DNA from 2 places in the Planococcus notacanthi genome. Region 1 is predicted to be linked to the other one. Evidence: riboswitches for the same ligand, from Rfam matches in the RefSeq annotation. Region 1 holds a riboswitch; the other holds the start of a gene.
The links. A riboswitch is a leader RNA that binds a small molecule or an ion and turns the genes downstream of it on or off. The one in region 1 is predicted to bind preQ1.

Region 1 (9,178 bases):
GATGACTTGCGCACGCGGAGCTGTAATTTCGCCGATTACCGGTACAATCGCCACTCCTTTTGTTACTGGGACGATCGGAGCTGTTAATGTCTGAATTTGGTGGTTCGCTTTTTCCAGTTCCAGTACATAGGTCAATAATGTCGACATCATTTCAAACGTATAGAGCTGCTCTTCAGAGAGCTTGTAATACTGATCGTCCAGTCCACATATTGTTCCGTAGACAGTGCCATCGTTGTAATACACCGGAACACCGACAAACGTTCCTTGTCCGTAATTCGCCGCAATGCCCATAGAACGTGTCAGCTCATTTTCAGAAACATCCTCAATCACTAAAGCCTTCGGGCCGTGATTGATGCTCAAACTGCAGAAGGAATGAGGGAGCGGCATGGAACTGCCTTCTTCAATTAAGGCCTTATCGCTGTTGAGTGCTTTAATGATGTGATTGGTGATTCCGTCATTCTTCGCGATAAATAAGGAATTAATTCCGATCTGCTTGCTTAACAACTGAAGTATGTATGCCGCCGCTTCATCGAAGTTACTAAAATTACGCTCTTTTTGAGTGTTTTCCACCTTCATTCCCCCATCCGTTTTATTCAATCTATCTAGTGCAGTGAGCTAAATTCTAAAGCTATTACTATAGGAAAACGAATGCTTTTATTTATTTTTTATATCGATTAGGATTTCAGAAGTTATCCAACAAAAACCAGTTTATCTCAAATATGTATGAATACCTACCTTAATTATACAGTTAAACCCCATTTGTATATATTTAATTTGTGTAACAAATATCTTGGCCGCTTTCTCATGGGTTCATCTTTGTTTCAAAACGGGTATATGCATAACAATAGCATGTGGAGGTGGGAATATGGCAAATGAATTGGATATTCTGGTGTTGGAACAATCCGATACCATGATTTATTTCAGATGGACAGCAACAGAGGACGTCTGCCGCGTTAAGAAAGAAGATCAAGTCGTTTATACCGGCACTCAAAATTTGTTCAAGGACGAAGGATTAAAGAAAGGCGAATTGTACACCTACACCATTGAACGACTGGATTCTTCAGGAAAATGGACCGATAAAATCAAGTTGCATACCGGAACGGAAAACCGAAAACAAGACAGCATCAACCGTCTTGAAGAAATTGTCTTGACGGCGATTGTTTCTGAAAACCGGATTTCTTTAGCATGGGGAGAAATTGAAGGCATTACTGAATTCGACATCTATCAGAATGGCATATTTTTAGAAACGGTGGAAAAAAACCAATACACGGACCGGCAAGTCCCGATGGACCAGGAGTTCACTTACTGGATCCGCGGCAAACGTCCAGTAGCCAAGTCAGAAGAAAGTTTTAGGAAAGAAAAGTTTACAGTGGCAAAAGTCTTTGGTGCATTAAACTGGAATTCCTCACGGGATAAAGCAGCGATGGAAGATTTCTGGCTGACCAAAATAATCGCCCCATTGGATAATTTGCTTTCTGATAAAGAAAAACCAAAAGCTTATCCGGTTTGGCATTTCCGCTATCATACATTCCTGCCGGATCTAATATTGAAAAATCCGAACCTATTGTCTCCTTTCCCGTATTTCCAAGGAGATGGGCGAGACTTTGATCCTGACTCCCTTCATTACCGGACGCAGGTCAACTTCACCGTGGACTTGAAAGAAGAAGAGTCATCATTGGCCTACGACAAAGATGTGGGCCCGACTATCGGATACAATTGGCGGAAAAAGTTCAGCAAAGCGGATGTCGCGTCTGCTGAAGGCATCGAGTTGGAAAAGATAGAGGAAACGGGCCATAAAGTGTCCATCACCTTAAAACACAGCGTCGGCAATCCCATTACAACGTCACCCAATATCGATTACGAAGTATCCGCTGCCTTTTACCGGGATGGCACATATGACATCATTGGAATCCACGACCAATCACCAAACCACGAAGTGTATTTGAAGGACGGCGACGATGGCGAATGGATCGGAATTCACTTAACTGAAAGTGAAGGTCTTGCCTATATGGCCGGACCGATTGCCAGCCAATATTGGCGGATATCCAACTTCCATTAATATTGTTCCCATTATTCCCGTATACCCAAAGATACCCCGAAGCGCAGTACCTCCGCTTCGGGGTATCTTTAATTATGCTCTTTAAAGCTTCACGGGCGCTTGCGCTTTTCTTATTGTCCAGACTTCAGCGCCCAGCTCTTTGGGTCATAAGCCAACCCAGCTGTGCGGCTGAAAACACGCCACTCTGCTGGTCTGTCTTATGCCCGGCAGAGCTACACGGGCGCTTGCGCTTTTCTTATTGTCCAGACTCCAGCGCCCAGCTCTTTGGGTCATAAGCCAACCCGTGTCCAGTTGCAGTGCCTAGCTCTTCGGGATGTAAACCACTCTGGCTATGCAGCTGAAAACATGCTGCTTCGCCAGAGCGTCTTACACCTGTCAGAGCTGGATAGGCACTTCCACTTTTCGTGCTGTGCGGCTGAAAACACGCCACTTTACTGGTCTGTCTTATGCCCGGCAGAGCTACACGGGCGCTTCCGCTTTTCTTATTTATCTAAAAATCGCTTGCGGATATGAGGCGGCGGCAACATGCAGCTGTCCAACTTGCCGAATACCTTGTAACGGTTTTTGGCTACGATATCATAAGCCCCATCACGGATTGCGCGCGGGAATGGTTTCAGGTAATAGGCCAATTTCCAAAGGCCGGTCAAATGATTGGAAATCATTAAAGCACCTTCGGATTTCACGTAAGCCTGTCCATCTTTTATCAAGACTACGCTATCCACATCATCTGGCACTTTGTACTTCTTGGAAAGTTCCTGGCCAATTTCACTTTGCAATGAAGCAAATTGATAATAACCGGCCGGGTCATGATTTATAATAAACTGAACGCTTGAATCACAAAAGTTGCAATCTCCATCAAATAACACAATGGCATGTTCCATATCTGTTTCCTCCTCCACCAAAAATAGTTCTGTTACCTAAATATCCTCTTTTCCCTTTATTGAAACACTTCGTTTGTTGAAACTGTTCCTTGATGGAAAAATAATTTCCAGCCACTTTCTCTTTTTTTCCAAACCGAACTGCGATTGGTCAACTTTCCCGTCTTTTGATTATGGATTTGATACGTAGTCAAAACAGCAGCCGGACCCAGCTCATGTACGGTAAAAGATTTTATTTCCATCGGATCCGGATTTAATGGATGGTCTTCGTTGTAATGCGACCGTTTGATTAATCCGCCTGAACTGCCAAATTCATAAAATTCGTCGTCCAGTATTTCGCCGAGCTTGTCTGTCGAAACTCTTACTTCCGGCTTCAAGTGGCTGCATTCCAATTCATAGAACTCTTCGGTTAATTTGTCCATAGCCATCCTCATCACCCCTTATTTCCCGGGAAATAAACCCCCTGGCGCGAAGTCAGGGGGTTTATTCACGCTATTTTATTTATCGTCTTTAAAGAAATCCTGCGGATCTTCATCGGGCTGATCCTGCGGAGTATCAGAGGAGCCAAAGTCCTCTACATCTTCAAAGCTGTCCTGGTAATCACGGATGCCATCGTCTTCTTTCTTGACTGGCTGTCCTGTAGAAGCTTGCAGCACATCTTCTTCCGGCGGACGGCTTTCCAAATCGACCTCCTGATCTGCATGATCGATGCAGGTCAATGCGGTCGGCAATGCTTCCAGCCGCTCGAACGGTATTTCTTTGCCGCATACCGAACACTTGCCATACGTGCCGTCTTCAATTGCTGCCAAAGCCGTTTTCGCTTCTTCCAGCTCTTCCTCTTTAAACTGCGTCAACGCCATTCCACGTTCCTGGTCATACAGGTCGGTGGCGTTATCTGCAGGATGATTGTCATAATTCGAAAGTTCCGTTGTCTCAAACTCTTCATCTTGTTCAACGCGCTCTTCCAGCGATGCCACTTGTTCTTCCAATTGTTTTTTTAATTGCTTCAGCTGTTCATCCTTCATCCGATTTCCTCCTCAAAAAACTCACTTATCCTATATATTGCCTTTATCGGAGAAATCAAACCTGGAAGTAAACTGGTCGCTGCCGCTCTGCAGCTCAATAATCGTCGAAACGGTCGAGAAGACTCATTAAATAATCATCCAGACGGTGGCGGACTAATTCATCGGACAAGCCCTTCATGCCAAAGGCTTTCCAGCCGGGATACACAACTGGTGATCCATCCAATGTATCAATCAGCGATAAAAGGTCCCAATACGGATCATAAGTAAATGAATTCCCGGCATGTCTCTGGTAAGCCGCCAAAAAATCATTGGCGACTGAAATTCCGTAAAGCTGCGCCAAGTTGACACGGCAATGGCCTACATCGATTCCCGCCGGCCCCCGGCAAGCATTTACCCAGTCTACGATAGCGCTGATTTCTTTGTTTTCCCACAGTACATTAGCGGGATGAAAATCCCGGTGAATAAAACATTCCTGAGCTTCAGGGCGGCTTTCTGCCACAATATAAAAAGCACGCATCCAATCGTTCTGGATCTTGGACCAGGTCGGTTTTTCCAGCAAAAATGCATTATTGTAGGAAAAATATTCATAAGGAAAGCCCTCTGCCTTGGTTTGATGGATTTCAGCTAAAGCAGCTGCCAGGCCATCCAGCCATTTTTCATCGTTAGACGGCTGCAATATGACAGAACCAGGCACTTTTGTCATCAAGACTGCCGGCAATCCGCTTTTTTCGCCCGTTTCATCGTAAGCAAGTAAATGAGGGACCGGATGGCCAGCTTGTTCAGCAAACTGAAGGCTTTCCGCTTCGTGTTTTGCTAAATCCGGTTCTTTCTCCAACCAATCTATTTTATGGAAAAGCCGCAATACATACGAAAGCGAAACGCCGTTTTCTTCGACAGCCAGTTCAAACAACATGGAAGAAGTTCCGCCTGTCAGCGGCTTGACGCCCGTAATTTCTGCAGTGTTTCCAAGCTGTGTTTGTATCCATTGCAAAGCTTGCGTCTGCAATTCATTGCCATAACCTGCTGCCATCCTTACCGCTCCTTTCTGCCTACTATTTTAGCTCTAGTGTACCATGAACATCTAAGAGCCTCACTGTGAGATGAGGCAAATTGCTGAGAAAATCATGTTTTCTATCACTACAAATACCCGCTATTCAGACCAGCCAGCCGACAAGATTCAAACTTTCAATGAATGATGCATTGACTCCGCCTTTTCAATTTGAATAGTTGCATGTTCGATTCCACAATGATCATGGACCAGCTTCAATGCCTTCTGAAGGACCTGCTGCTCATCAGTATCTTTCGCTACATCGATATGGCAAGTAAATAAATCCATGCCCGACGTAATCGTCCAAACGTGAAGATCATGGACATCCAAAACCCCTTCAATTTCAATAAGCAATGCCTTCACTTCTTGGGCATCGATGGTGTGGGGCGTTCCTTCCATCAAAATATGGAGGCTGTTCCGGATAATGCCCCAAGCACTCCGCAAAATCAGTAAAGCAACAACTACCGAAATGATGGGATCCGCCACCGTCCAGTCAAACAGAAGAATCAATATTCCAGCCACTATCGCACCGATTGAGCCCAATGCGTCTCCAATAACGTGCATATAAGCACTTTTCATGTTCAAGTTGCCATGGACATCTGCGTTGCGGTTCAGCACCCACGCACTCAATAGATTTGCCAGAAGGCCGATGGCAGCAATGATCAGCATCCAGCCGCCCTCTACTTCAGGTGGCTCAACAAAACGTCCAATGGCTTCATAGATGATCAATCCGGCGATGATAAATAGAGTTGCGCCATTGATAAAGGCGGTAATGATTTCAAAGCGGTAATACCCATAGGTTTTTTTAGCAGAAGCCGCTTTTCCGGAAAACCAGATAGCGGACAAGCTGAGCGCCAGCGAAACAGTGTCCGAAAGCATATGTCCACTGTCGGCAATCAACGCCAGGCTATTGGTCAAAAGGCCACCGAAAAATTCCAGCAGCATGATGCCGGCTGTGATGCCGAGCGCCAGAATCAATGCTTTTTTGTTGCCGCTCCTGGCTGTTTCAAAATGGTTATGGCTATGATCGTGTCCCATCTTACATTCGCCTCCGTCGTCTTGCTGCTATTTTACCAAAAACAGCCGTTTGACAACGAATAGCAAGTCTTATACGATAGGTTAGTAAAAGTAAATAACCCGGCGACGGGAGAGGTTCATAGCATTTCACCCTCTATAAAAAACTATGGATTGTCGAAACTCAGCCAAATCCACATGCGATTTGGCTTTTTCTTTTGTCCGTTTTTTATAGCCCTCTTTCAAGCCGGCCATCTAAAAGGAGGCCGTTTTCATGGCAGGAAGAAACGAAGACACACTTGAGCATCTATCATTGCTCGGCAATCAACAAACCAAGTACAAATTTGAGTACGATCCGGATATTCTCGAACCGATCGATAATCTGCATACCCGCGATTATTTTGTGAAGTTTAATTGTCCCGAATTCACGTCGCTTTGCCCCCAAACGGGACAGCCTGATTTCGCCACCATTTACTTGAGCTTCATCCCTGATAAAACATTGGTGGAAAGCAAATCATTGAAACTTTACTTATTCAGCTTCCGGAATCATGGGGATTTCCACGAGGATGTCGTCAACATCATCATGAATGATTTGATCAAATTGATGGCCCCCCGCTATATCGAAGTATGGGGAAAATTCACGCCGCGTGGCGGATTATCCATCGATCCCTACACCAACTACGGAAAGCCAGGAACAAAATACGAAGAAATGGCATCGTACCGGATGATGAATCATGACATGAATCCTGAAACGATCACCAACCGGTAGGAGGCACCGAACATGTTGCTTTATTTGAACGGCGCCTTTGTCGGCTTATTGATCTTGTCGAATATTTTAGCAGTCAAATTGTTCAGCATCGGTGAATGGGCTGTATTGCCGGCCGCCGTCATCGTCTATGTCTTCACGTTTCCAATCACTGATACTATTGCAGAAGTATATGGCAAAGAAGCAGCACGGCAGACAGTCACCGCCGGTTTCGTCACGCAGCTTTGCGCATTGGCATTTATTTTCTTTGCCATCCATTTGCCTTCTGCTCCATTTTTTGCAGACCAGGCTTCTTTTGAAACCATTTTTTCTGCAGGTTTCCGCGTCACCTTGGCCAGTCTTGTGTCTTATTTCATCAGCCAGAACCTAGACGTCACCATTTTCCATAAATTGAAACAGCGTCATGGCGAGTCTAAACTATGGGTACGCAATAACGCCTCAACGATGACCAGCCAATTGGTGGATACCACTATTTTCATCACCATTGCATTTTACGGAACCATGCCGACCAGCGCATTGCTCGGGATGATTGCTACGCAATACCTGTTTAAATGGCTAGTCGCTGCTGCCGATACGCCGCTGGTTTATTTATTGGTCAAATTATGCAGACGTGAACTTCAGTCCGGCAAACAAATTTATAACCACCAAAAAACGGAAGCCCTCCACTAAGGCTTCCGTTTTTTACATGTCTATATTTACAATGGCGATCGCTTAGACTTTGGCACGTTCTTTCTGGCTACGTCCTTTGACGCCCACTTTCACATCTGCCAGAACCATATCTGCGACAATCGGCAAATGATCAGAAACCGCTGTTTCAATAGCCGCTACTTGGACGACTTCTACATCATTGTCCGAAAAAATATAATCGATTCGCGTTGCTGGCCAAAAAACTTCTGTTGTCTCTTTGTCCACGTAAGGAGCAGGATATGTATAAGCATCCCCTCTCTTCATTTTCAGAAAAGCATCTCTAAACTGTTTGTTCAGCTTTTGCATGTGAACATTTGAAGATGGTGCGTTGAAATCTCCAGCGAGTACGCGCGGGAAACGGCTTTTCCCGGTAATCGCCAGAATTTCATCGATACTGACAGCCAATTCATCGTCTTTCAATGCCAAATGCGTATTGAAGACACTTAAATAAATGCCATCTACTTCAATGACGGTCTCTAAAATTCCCCGCTGTTCGTTATTGCCGAACGGACAATAGACCTGTGTCAGCAGATGGTTCTCGACGTACTTGATCGGATACTTACTTAAAATCACATTGCCGTACTGGCGATTCGGGCGCTCTGAATCTTCAGCAGCAAAATTCATGTTGGCGCCATAGGCTGCATGCATATTCAATCTCTGGCTCAACCAATCTACTTGGTCCACAAACGAACTGCGGTCGGAAAAATAACGGTCAACCTCCTGTAAAGCGATGATTGTAGCACAGGAATCCTCAATGACTTCAGCGGTCTTCTCCAGATCTACTATTCCATCCATCCCTAATCCATGAGCAATGTTAAATGACATGACTTTCACAATCGGCGCTTTCTTTTTCGACCCTTGCATGCAAACCTCTCCTTTTCGTTTAAACCGAATCGTCGGTAGCAGCTTTAATTGGTTTCAGTATACCAAGCTGAGAAGGATTAGCTATAACAGGGGTGTAAAGGTTTGTTAATAGTTTGTAAACCAGAAAAGCGGAAGCGCCCATGTAGCGCTGGAGCTGGACATCAAGAAAAGCGGAGTCGCCCGTCTAGCTTATTACAGGTTTATGCACGGTTGAGAAAATATGCGCACGCTTCATTGGATTAATGCACGCTCGATAGAACTTGTGCACGCTAAAGCAACTTTGTGCACACTCGGCAACATTTACGCACGTTCATTAAATCTAGACGAAAAAACACAGCCAACCCGATTTCGTCGGATTGGCTGTGTTTTGATGTTCACTGATTCTGAGCCGTGTAGGCAGCAATGGCATCCCTAAGGAACTGTGCGGCTCCCTGCTGCACTTTGTCATAGTATGCTGCAAACCGTTCGTCTGCCACATACATCTCCGCCAGCCCCATATGCGCTTCTTTGCTGTAGGATGGCCATGTAAACTCAAGCCATTGGCGATGCAATTCAGCTGTTTGCTGCGCCAGCTCACTCGATGGGTCACCTGTTTTGATTGCATCTGCTAAACGGTCCAACACCTGCTGTTCCAGAAGTGTAAACGCCTGGTATTTCTCTTCACTCATGTTCAGCATTTTGGCATTGGATTGATCGACTACATCGTCGCCGTATTTATCGCGTATTTCGCGGCCGTATTGCTGTTCGTTGTCATCCACCAGCTTTTGTTTAAACCCTTCAAATTTCTCATTATCAGCCATGATGCTTTCTCCTCCTTTTGCGGAAATGGTTTTTTCC
Region 2 (9,178 bases), on a different contig from region 1:
ATTGGCACTTGGTGAACCAGGCGAAGAGCAGAAAAAAGTATATGAGATTGTCTTGAAAGCTGAAACGGCTGCACTCGAAGCCGTCAAACCAGGTGTTACTGCAGCTGAACTCGACCAGATTTCACGTAAGGTCATTACGGATGCAGGATACGGTGACTATTTCACGCACCGCCTGGGACATGGCCTCGGCATCTCCGTGCATGAATTCCCTTCTATCCACGGTGCGAATCCGATGAAGATGGAAAAAGGGATGGTCTTTACTTTGGAGCCTGGCATTTACGTTCCCGGCACAGTCGGCGTTCGCATCGAAGACGATGTGGCGGTTACAGAAGACGGCTATGAAGTGTTGACGAAATTCCCGAAAGAACTTCAGATCATTACAAATTAATTATAAAAATGGCATCGGATTTTCTCCGATGCCATTTTTTTATTTCCCTAATATCTCGTCGACTGACTTATATTCCAGTCCCTGATCAGCAGCCACTGCCTGGTAGGTGACATGGCCCCCCAATGTATTTACTCCTTTTTTCAAAGCTTCGTTTTCGGAGATTGCTTTTGCAAATCCTTTATTCGCGATCTGCACGGCGTAGGGTACTGTAACGTTCGTCAAACCAATTGTTGAAGTTCTGGGAACAGCACCGGGCATATTCGCGACTGCATAATGAACGACTCCATGTTTCACATAGGTCGGTTCATCGTGGGTCGTGATGCGATCACTGGTTTCAAAAATTCCGCCTTGGTCAATCGCGATATCAACCACCACGGAACCCGGATTCATGGATTTGATCATGTCTTCTTTCACCAATTTAGGTGCTTTCGCCCCCGGAATCAAAACAGCTCCAATAACCAAATCCGCCTTTTTCACGGATTCTGCAATATTCAGCGGATTGGACATCAAGGTCTGTACATCCTGACCGAACTGGTCATCCAATTGACGCAAGCGATCGGGATTCAAATCCAGGATCGTCACATTCGCCCCCATTCCAACGGCTACTTTTGCAGCGTTGGTTCCCGCTACACCTGCACCGATTATGGCAACATTCCCTCGGCCGACGCCGGGAATACCGCCTAGCAGAATCCCTGCACCGCCGTGTATCTTCTCGAGGAACTGAGCTCCGATCTGCGTGGACATCCGGCCTGCCACTTCACTCATTGGTGTCAGCAACGGCAAGGAATTGTTGGGCAACTGCACCGTTTCGTACGCAATGCCTGTCACTTTAGCTTCCAGCAATGCCTGAGTCAACTCTTTTTCAGGCGCTAGATGCAGATAGGTGAACAGAATCAGTCCTTCCCGGAAATAACGGTACTCTTCCTGGACGGGTTCTTTTACTTTCATGACCATTTCCTGTGCCCAGGCTTCGTCCGCTGTTTCAACAATTTTCGCACCAGCTGCACTGTAATCTTCATCGGTAAAACCGGAACCCAGACCAGCGCCCGACTGAATAAATACATCATGCCCATGAACTTCAAGATTGACTACGCCGGCCGGTGTCATGGCTATTCTGTTTTCATTGTTCTTTACTTCTTTCGGTACACCAATTCGCATTTCGAAACCCTCCATCATTTTAAGTAGTTTAATCCGGTACAATAGATTGTTTATTCTGATATCTACTTTATTCTATCAGACTTCACTTGTTTCCGCTGTCATATCAGCTGCCCTCCTTTCTGATGCTGTTACCAGAAGGACTCATCACCGTCTTTAATTTGACAAATATTCAGTAAAATTAACTTCAATTTAGAAGGAACTCTTGCAGTTATAGCGAATAGTATAAGTAGAGACAAAGGAGGAATGTAGGATGACATTAAAGTATAGTCAGATTCTTGTAGCAGTAGACGGGTCAAAAGAAGCGGAATGGGCATTCAAAAAATCGGTCGGCATAGCTGAGCGGAACAATGCCACATTAAATTTGGTGAACGTAATCGACACCCGCTCATTTGCAGCAATTGAAGCATATGACCGCTCCATCGCCGACCGCGCCCAAAAATTCGCCGAAGACCTGCTGGAAGATTATAAGAAAGAAGCTTTAGCAGGCGGGGTTCAAAAAGTGAATATTGTTGTTGATTATGGTTCTCCAAAAACAATGATTTCAAGAGAGTTGGCTCAAAAAGTGGAAGCAGACCTAATCGTCTGTGGTGCTACCGGATTAAATGCAGTTGAACGTTTCTTAATCGGAAGCGTATCTGAACACATTGTCCGTTCTGCAAAATGCGATGTTTTGGTCGTCCGTACAGAAGAAGCCCAAAACGATGCTCCCGATGAATATTATTCAGAAGACAAATCAGGTAAACCTGAAAACTTCTAAAATAACAGACGAAAAAAGCCTCTCACATAATTTTGTGAGAGGCTCTTTCGTTTTATTAAGCTTTTATTTTGATGATTATTTTTCCTCTGGCATGATGAGATTCACTTAACTCATGTGCATCTTGCAAACCTCGTTCAGTAAATGCAAATACTTCACCGATTGTAGGCTTCAATTCGCCAGATACATAAAGGTTTGCTAACTTTTTTAATTGCTCTCCACTCGGTTCCAGCCAAAAGTCACTGGCCTTCACTTCGTGTTGCTCCGCTTTTTCAGCAGAAGGCTGTCCAGCAATGGAGATCAATTTCCCACCTTTTTTCAGGACCTTAAAGCTTTTATCGAGAACTTCGCCGCCCATCGTATCCAATACTGCGTCGAAATCTTCCAGCAGCTCGCTGAAATCTTCTTCACGGTAGTTGATGACCCGATTGGCTCCCAAAGATTTAACCAATTCATCGTTTTTATCGCTGGCCGTTGTCGCCACATAAGCACCGATGCTGTTGGCAATTTGAATGGCCATACTGCCGACACCGCCGGCTCCCGCATGGATCAGCACTTTATCGCCTTTTTTCACTTCTGCAAAGTCCACAAGACATTGGTAAGCTGTCAATCCCGTCAACGGAATTGCGGCCCCCTCTTCGAATGTCATACTTTCCGGCATATGCGCAAGCAAGTCTTCATCCACAGGCACATATTCTGCATAGGTTCCTTGACGCGTAGTTGCAGGTCTTGCGAAAACACGGTCGCCCACTTTAAAGTGCTTTACGTCTTTGCCAACTTCAGCAATGGTGCCTGCTGCATCCCAACCTAAAATAATTGGAAACTCCCAAGGCAGCAGTTCTTTCAAATATCCTTCACGCAATTTCCAGTCAATCGGGTTGATGGAAGTAGCATGGATCTCCACCAGAACCTGATTGTCCGTAATTGCCGGTTTATCCACTTGCTGTTCCTTCAATTGCTCTTTGCCGCCGTAACTATCAATGACGATTGCTTTCATCTCACATCTCTCCTTCCGTTATTATCAAATATACCCTTATACAGAAAAATTACTCATAAAAAACTTGGTGATATTTGGTGGTAAAGCGTCTTACCAGGTTTCGTGCAGAATGGTATCCCATCCGGATTCAGGGTCACATTCCCGCAGAACATATATCGCTTCAGTTTCGGAAGTCAGAATCAGGATTGATTCGCATTGTCTGATGACAACTTCTTCAGAACTGAACTGATCTTCTCTATTATCTTCTACGGACTCAATTTTGTTGCCATCAAAATGCAGATCATGATAGATGGGATCACCTTCTGTCGTGTAGCTGATCACTCTTACGGCATCTTCTTCTCCATTTTCCGTGTGTTCATAAAACTCATACAGGCGCTCCCCGTTCGTGATTTCGCCTTGAGCATCTTCGATGATATCTCCTTCTTCAAACGATTCCCGGTTGCAGGCAACTGCTGTTGCTGCTATCAACACCAGTAAAGCGATTCGTTTCATCTCTACACCTCCCATTGCAGATTAGACGCATTGCGTATTGAATAATTACAGATTTCATCATTGACCGGCTTGCGGGTAACGCATTTGTCTGATGACATCACAAGCTTTCTGTCAATTGTTTCCTCTAGTGCACAATATGTTATCATTAAAACTGTTCGTTCAAAGAGGTTCGCAAACTCCCTCTCTAAAAAACTAAGGAGTGTTACAGATGAAAAATGAAAAAGCAGTCGTTGTTTTCAGCGGCGGCCAGGACAGCACCACTTGCCTGTTTTGGGCCATCAAGAATTTTAAGGAAGTGGCCACGGTCACATTCGATTATGGCCAGCGCCATTCAGCTGAGATTGAATGCGCACGAAAAATCGCCGAAGAACTCGGCGTCTCGTTCAAAGTATTGGATATGACGTTGATCAACCAATTATCCGCGAATGCATTGACGCGTGATGATATCGCCGTAAGTGATGAAGAAGGACAACTGCCTTCCACTTTTGTACCAGGCAGAAACCACTTATTTCTGTCTTTTGCAGCGGTTTATGCAGATGCCATCGGTTCACGGCATTTGATCACCGGCGTCAGCCAAACGGATTTCAGCGGTTATCCCGATTGCCGGGATACTTTTATCCGCTCGTTGAATGTCACATTGAATTTGGCCATGGACAAGCAATTCATTATCCATACCCCGCTGATGTGGCTCGATAAAGCCGAAGTATGGGAGCTCTCTGACACACTTGATGCATTTGAGTTTGTCCAGAAGAAAACGCTGACCTGCTATAACGGCATCCCGAGCACCGGTTGTGGCCATTGCCCGGCCTGTCAATTGCGCAATGATGGGCTTGCCCGCTATCAGGCGAAAAAATCAGCAGGTACAATCATATGATGCAGCAATTTTATCCGACAGCTACGCATAACTTTCAATTCGAACTCAATAAAGACCTGCATTTCTCTGCAGCACATTTTATTCCCAGCGAAGATGCCGGGAAATGCCGGATGATGCACGGCCATACTTACCACCTGAACATTACCATTGCCGGCAATGAGCTTGACGCCACCGGCTTCCTGATTGACTTTAAATTGCTGAAAGAATTGATTCATAAAAAATACGACCACAGTGTCTTGAATGATCATGCTGAATTTGCAACTAAATTTCCCACTACTGAATTGCTTGCCCAGCAGGTTTGGCAGTCCATTCAGCATGTGCTGAAAACGAAAAGCAACCGGCCCGACTGCCTGCAGGTCATTGTCCGCGAAACGCCGACAAGCTATGTGGTCTACCGGCCGCGCAAGGAAGACCTGTCATGAGAATTCCCGTCATGGAAATCTTTGGTCCGACTATACAGGGAGAAGGCATGGTCATGGGGCAAAAAACCATGTTCGTGCGCACCGCTGGATGCGACTATTCCTGCTCTTGGTGCGATTCAAAATTCACTTGGGACGGCACAGGCACCAGCACTTCCAAGCAGCCTGAAGATATTATTGAAGAATTGATCCGCATAGGCGGCAAGGCATTTTCACACGTCACCATTTCCGGAGGCAATCCTGCACTTCACAAAGGCATAGCTGAATTGGTCGATCTTTGCCACCAGCAGGGCTGGAAAGTTGCTGTTGAGACACAGGCCTCCATTTGGCAAGACTGGCTGGCAGCAATCGATGACATCACCTTATCGCCTAAACCACCCAGCTCAGGCATGTCGACGGATTTTGCCAAATTGGATTTCTTTATCGACAAACTGCAAAACGCCAATGTCAGTTTGAAAGTCGTTGTATTCGACCAGGATGATTTTGCCTATGCAGAAAATCTTCATCAGCGTTATCCAGCTGTTCCGTTCTTTCTTCAGACCGGCAATGAAGACACAGCGACAACGGATGACACGCAGCTGGTCGCCGATTTGCTGCAGCGGTACGAGCAATTGATCGATTACCATGTACGCTCTTCCGTTATGAACGACGTGAAGGTATTGCCTCAATTGCACACGTTGGTTTGGGGCAATAAACGCGGCGTATGACAGTTGGCCGAGTAGAATAGCTGTTAGTTTCTTTATAATCGAAAGACCCCGTGCAAACTTTTCGCTAAGTTTGCACGGGGTCTTTTCACGTTACACTTTTTTGACGAATTCCGATTTCAGCTTCATTGCGCCAAAACCATCAATTTTGCAATCGATGTTATGGTCGCCTTCTACCAAACGGATACTCTTTACTTTAGTGCCAATCTTCAAAGTAGAAGAACTGCCTTTGACTTTCAAATCTTTGATGACAGTAACCGCGTCTCCATCTTTCAGAAGCGTGCCATTGGCATCTTTAACAAGCTGTTCTGCTTCCGCGTTTTCAGCCTCAGCTACAAGGCTCCACTCGTGAGCGCATTCCGGACATACCAGCAAGCGGCCATCTTCATACGTATACTCAGAGTTGCATTCGGGACAATTCGGTAAATTTTCCATTGATTTTTCCTCCAGCTGGTCTTGCAGTATCTCAAGCAACTGGCAGACCGATCATTTTCTCCAGTATACCAGAATCGAATGCTGACCGGTCTGCCTTATTTCACGACGAGAACTGGACAATGCACATGATTTAAGACTTTATGGCTGACGCTCCCTAAAACCATTTCAGAAATCGGATTCAACCCTCTGCTGCCGATGACCACCAAATCAAAATTGCCGTCGTTAGCCAGCTCGATGATGACTGGCGCCGGCCGGCCATGCATGATTTCCGTTTTATAATAGATATTTTCACGCTCCAATGATTCTCTGACAGGCTGAATTTTTTTCTCACGCGACAGTTCAAACTCAACCGAACCGCCATCATGCACTTCTTCGTTGCTGTCTTCGTTGAAATCCGAAACATATAACACCGTCACTTCCACACCTGTTATCAGAGATGCCAGTTGTGCGGCTTGTTTGCCAGCCCGCATGGAATTCTCCGAACCGTCTACGGCTAATAAAATTGATTGATACATTTTATCCACTCCTTCGACTGTTTTTCCGAGGCATGGCGGCAAAATAGTCTGTTACGAGTACTATTCGACTCCCTTTCGAAATTCCCTCTACTGAAATAAAAACAGATGAGCCTAAGCATCACCTGTTCCTGCTTTTCTATTTTATTTAGCTTGCTTGTACGTCAACGTTTTTCCTGTAAAACCAAACAGTACAGTCAATAATGGAGACAAGAGGCAAAAGAAGGCGAAAGGAAGATAATCAAGCGTCGAAACACCGATGCCCCCTGTAATAAAGATTCCGCAGACGCTCCAGGGAACGAGTGGATTGACCACGGTCCCTGCATCTTCCATCACTCGGCTAAGGTTTTTCCCCGCCAGCCCTACTTTGTCATAAGGTTCTTTAAATGCTTGCCCAGTTAACAATATCGACAAGTATTGTTCGCCGATCAGCACATTGATGCCGATTGCCGTTAAAGCAGAAGCAGCAATGACAGATGAAACCTTTTTCAGCAAGCTCTCTATAGTTGCCAGCAAACATTGGACAATGCCCAATGTAAACAACAAGCCACCCATGCTGAGTGCGAGCAGCACCAATGCCACAGTGAACATCATACTTTCCATTCCGCCGCGGGACAGCAATGCATCAATTTCTTCAATCCCTGTCGTGGATACGTACCCACTGAACAGTACTGAAAAAATCTCGGATGCCGTCGAACTCTGATGGAGAAAAGAAATGAAGATAGCGGATATCGAGCTCAAAGCCAGCGTCATTAATGCGGGTATTTTCATGAGTGTCGAAATGATCAGTACAGCCAATGGGATAATCGTATACCAGTGAATCATCCCGGTGGTTTTAAGCCCTTCTTTAAAGAGCGTTACGTCTTGCACACTTGCGCCAGCTGTTTCAGGAGAAAGCAACGCAAACAAAATTAATGTAATGCCAAATGCCGGAATAGTTGTCCAGCCCATATTGCGGATATGTTCAAACAGGTCCACTCCAACAATTGTGGAAGCCAGGTTCGTCGTATCAGATAGCGGTGACATTTTATCTCCAAAAAAGGCACCTGACACAATCGCCCCTGCTGTAATCGCCAATGACAAATCCATTGCTGTCGCCATACCGATAAAAGCAACCCCGATTGTCGCAACGGTCGTCAAGGAACTGCCGATGGACAAACCGATCAATGAAGTCACAATAAAGACAATGGCGTAGAAGAACGTCATTGAAATTAACGTGAATCCCGTGAAAATCAGTGTCGGAATGGTTCCGCTGATCATCCAGCTGCTGATAAGTATGCCGATAAAGAAAAACAGGAAAACGGCACTCATTCCAGCTCCGGCCCCTTCCACCAAGCCTTTTTCCAGCGTCCGGTACGACACTTTCTTTAACAAGCCATAGCCAAACAGCAAGAGAATCGACAACAGAATCGGAATATGCGGAACCGATTCAAAGCGGATGATGCTGACGCTGATCAACAGAAAAATAATAACTATCAGTGCAAATGCTTCTGCAAATTTCGGTGTAATCACCGGTTTGATCTGGTACATATTGAACACTCCTTTTTCCTATAAAAAAAGAGAAAACCACTCATCCCCATAAAGGGACGAAGGTTTTCTCCGCGTTACCACCCAATTTGATGCTTTGACAGTTCAAAACATCCACTTCTTTTCGAAACGATCCCAACTGATGGTGTATTTCATCCAATTTGCTGCCTGAATTCACACCTGCCATCCAGTCTCTTGCTGCTGCACACAAATTGCCTACTAAATCATCGATCGCTTTATTTATCAATAGTTGATTTTTTAAAAGTATATTGAAATAGATTCTACCAGTTCTCTTCCTCAAGTCAATACTTTTTAGGAAAAATTTGATTTCACTACATGGGTTTTTGCAATCCAATCATAAAGTGACTGTTTGTTTTTCGTGAATATAACCATGAGAATATACAAAAAAATCAATGCGTAGACCAAGCCGCCCATAACGTAATCCATTAACTGAACTGCTCCATCTCCTAAATAAATCATACGGTACGCCATGAAATGGGACAATTCCCAAGGCAAAAATTTTAATGCAGTCCGCAAGACAGCACGGGAAACGGAAATCGCTTGGTGGTTTTCATCAACCACTTGAATATGGATTTTGCGTTTGCCCAACGATTGCCCCCCTAGACGCGAATCCGTTACAACAAAGTAAAGCGAAACCGGTAAAGTGACCAATAAGAAACCGGTCAGCTGAGCCTTTCCTGGAGAAGCTTGAAATAATTCCTGAAGTGAGGGAATCAAAAACATCGAAACAACCATCACCAACAGCAAGTAGCCAAAAATCAATAAATAATCAGCAGCAAAAGCCTGGAACCGCAGCCACAATCCTGCAGGCATCCTATCCCTCCTCTTTTAAGCCATCACGTCACCACAGAGTTCGCCCGGCACTTTCCCAATGAGCAGGTTTTGACAAGAGAGGCG

Region 2: another riboswitch for preQ1. It lies ahead of queC (7-cyano-7-deazaguanine synthase QueC); the one in region 1 lies ahead of queF (preQ(1) synthase).

Annotation. Positions count from the first base shown of each region.
Region 1 is NZ_JASDCQ010000003.1:86,412-95,589, reverse strand. It holds gene QMA01_RS11700 (STAS domain-containing protein) at 1-576, opposite strand, end outside; gene QMA01_RS11695 (DUF3238 domain-containing protein) at 866-2,059, shown strand; gene QMA01_RS11690 (thiol-disulfide oxidoreductase DCC family protein) at 2,542-2,940, opposite strand; gene QMA01_RS11685 (nuclear transport factor 2 family protein) at 2,997-3,365, opposite strand; gene QMA01_RS11680 (TraR/DksA C4-type zinc finger protein) at 3,435-3,962, opposite strand; gene QMA01_RS11675 (phosphotransferase family protein) at 4,057-4,992, opposite strand; gene QMA01_RS11670 (cation diffusion facilitator family transporter) at 5,140-6,048, opposite strand; PreQ1 riboswitch class I at 6,154-6,201, shown strand; gene queF (preQ(1) synthase) at 6,299-6,793, shown strand; gene QMA01_RS11660 (queuosine precursor transporter) at 6,806-7,459, shown strand; gene QMA01_RS11655 (endonuclease/exonuclease/phosphatase family protein) at 7,502-8,341, opposite strand; gene QMA01_RS11650 (MerR family transcriptional regulator) at 8,716-9,178, opposite strand, start outside.
Region 2 is NZ_JASDCQ010000001.1:1,422,964-1,432,141, forward strand. It holds gene QMA01_RS06945 (M24 family metallopeptidase) at 1-388, shown strand, start outside; gene ald (alanine dehydrogenase) at 428-1,546, opposite strand; gene QMA01_RS06955 (universal stress protein) at 1,797-2,303, shown strand; gene QMA01_RS06960 (NADP-dependent oxidoreductase) at 2,359-3,297, opposite strand; gene QMA01_RS06965 (DUF4362 domain-containing protein) at 3,388-3,789, opposite strand; PreQ1 riboswitch class I at 3,948-3,991, shown strand; gene queC (7-cyano-7-deazaguanine synthase QueC) at 3,998-4,663, shown strand; gene queD (6-carboxytetrahydropterin synthase QueD) at 4,660-5,085, shown strand; gene queE (7-carboxy-7-deazaguanine synthase QueE) at 5,082-5,789, shown strand; gene QMA01_RS06985 (zinc ribbon domain-containing protein YjdM) at 5,880-6,221, opposite strand; gene QMA01_RS06990 (universal stress protein) at 6,317-6,736, opposite strand; gene nhaC (Na+/H+ antiporter NhaC) at 6,878-8,263, opposite strand; gene QMA01_RS07000 (RDD family protein) at 8,573-9,094, opposite strand; gene QMA01_RS18185 (pentapeptide repeat-containing protein) at 9,123-9,178, opposite strand, start outside.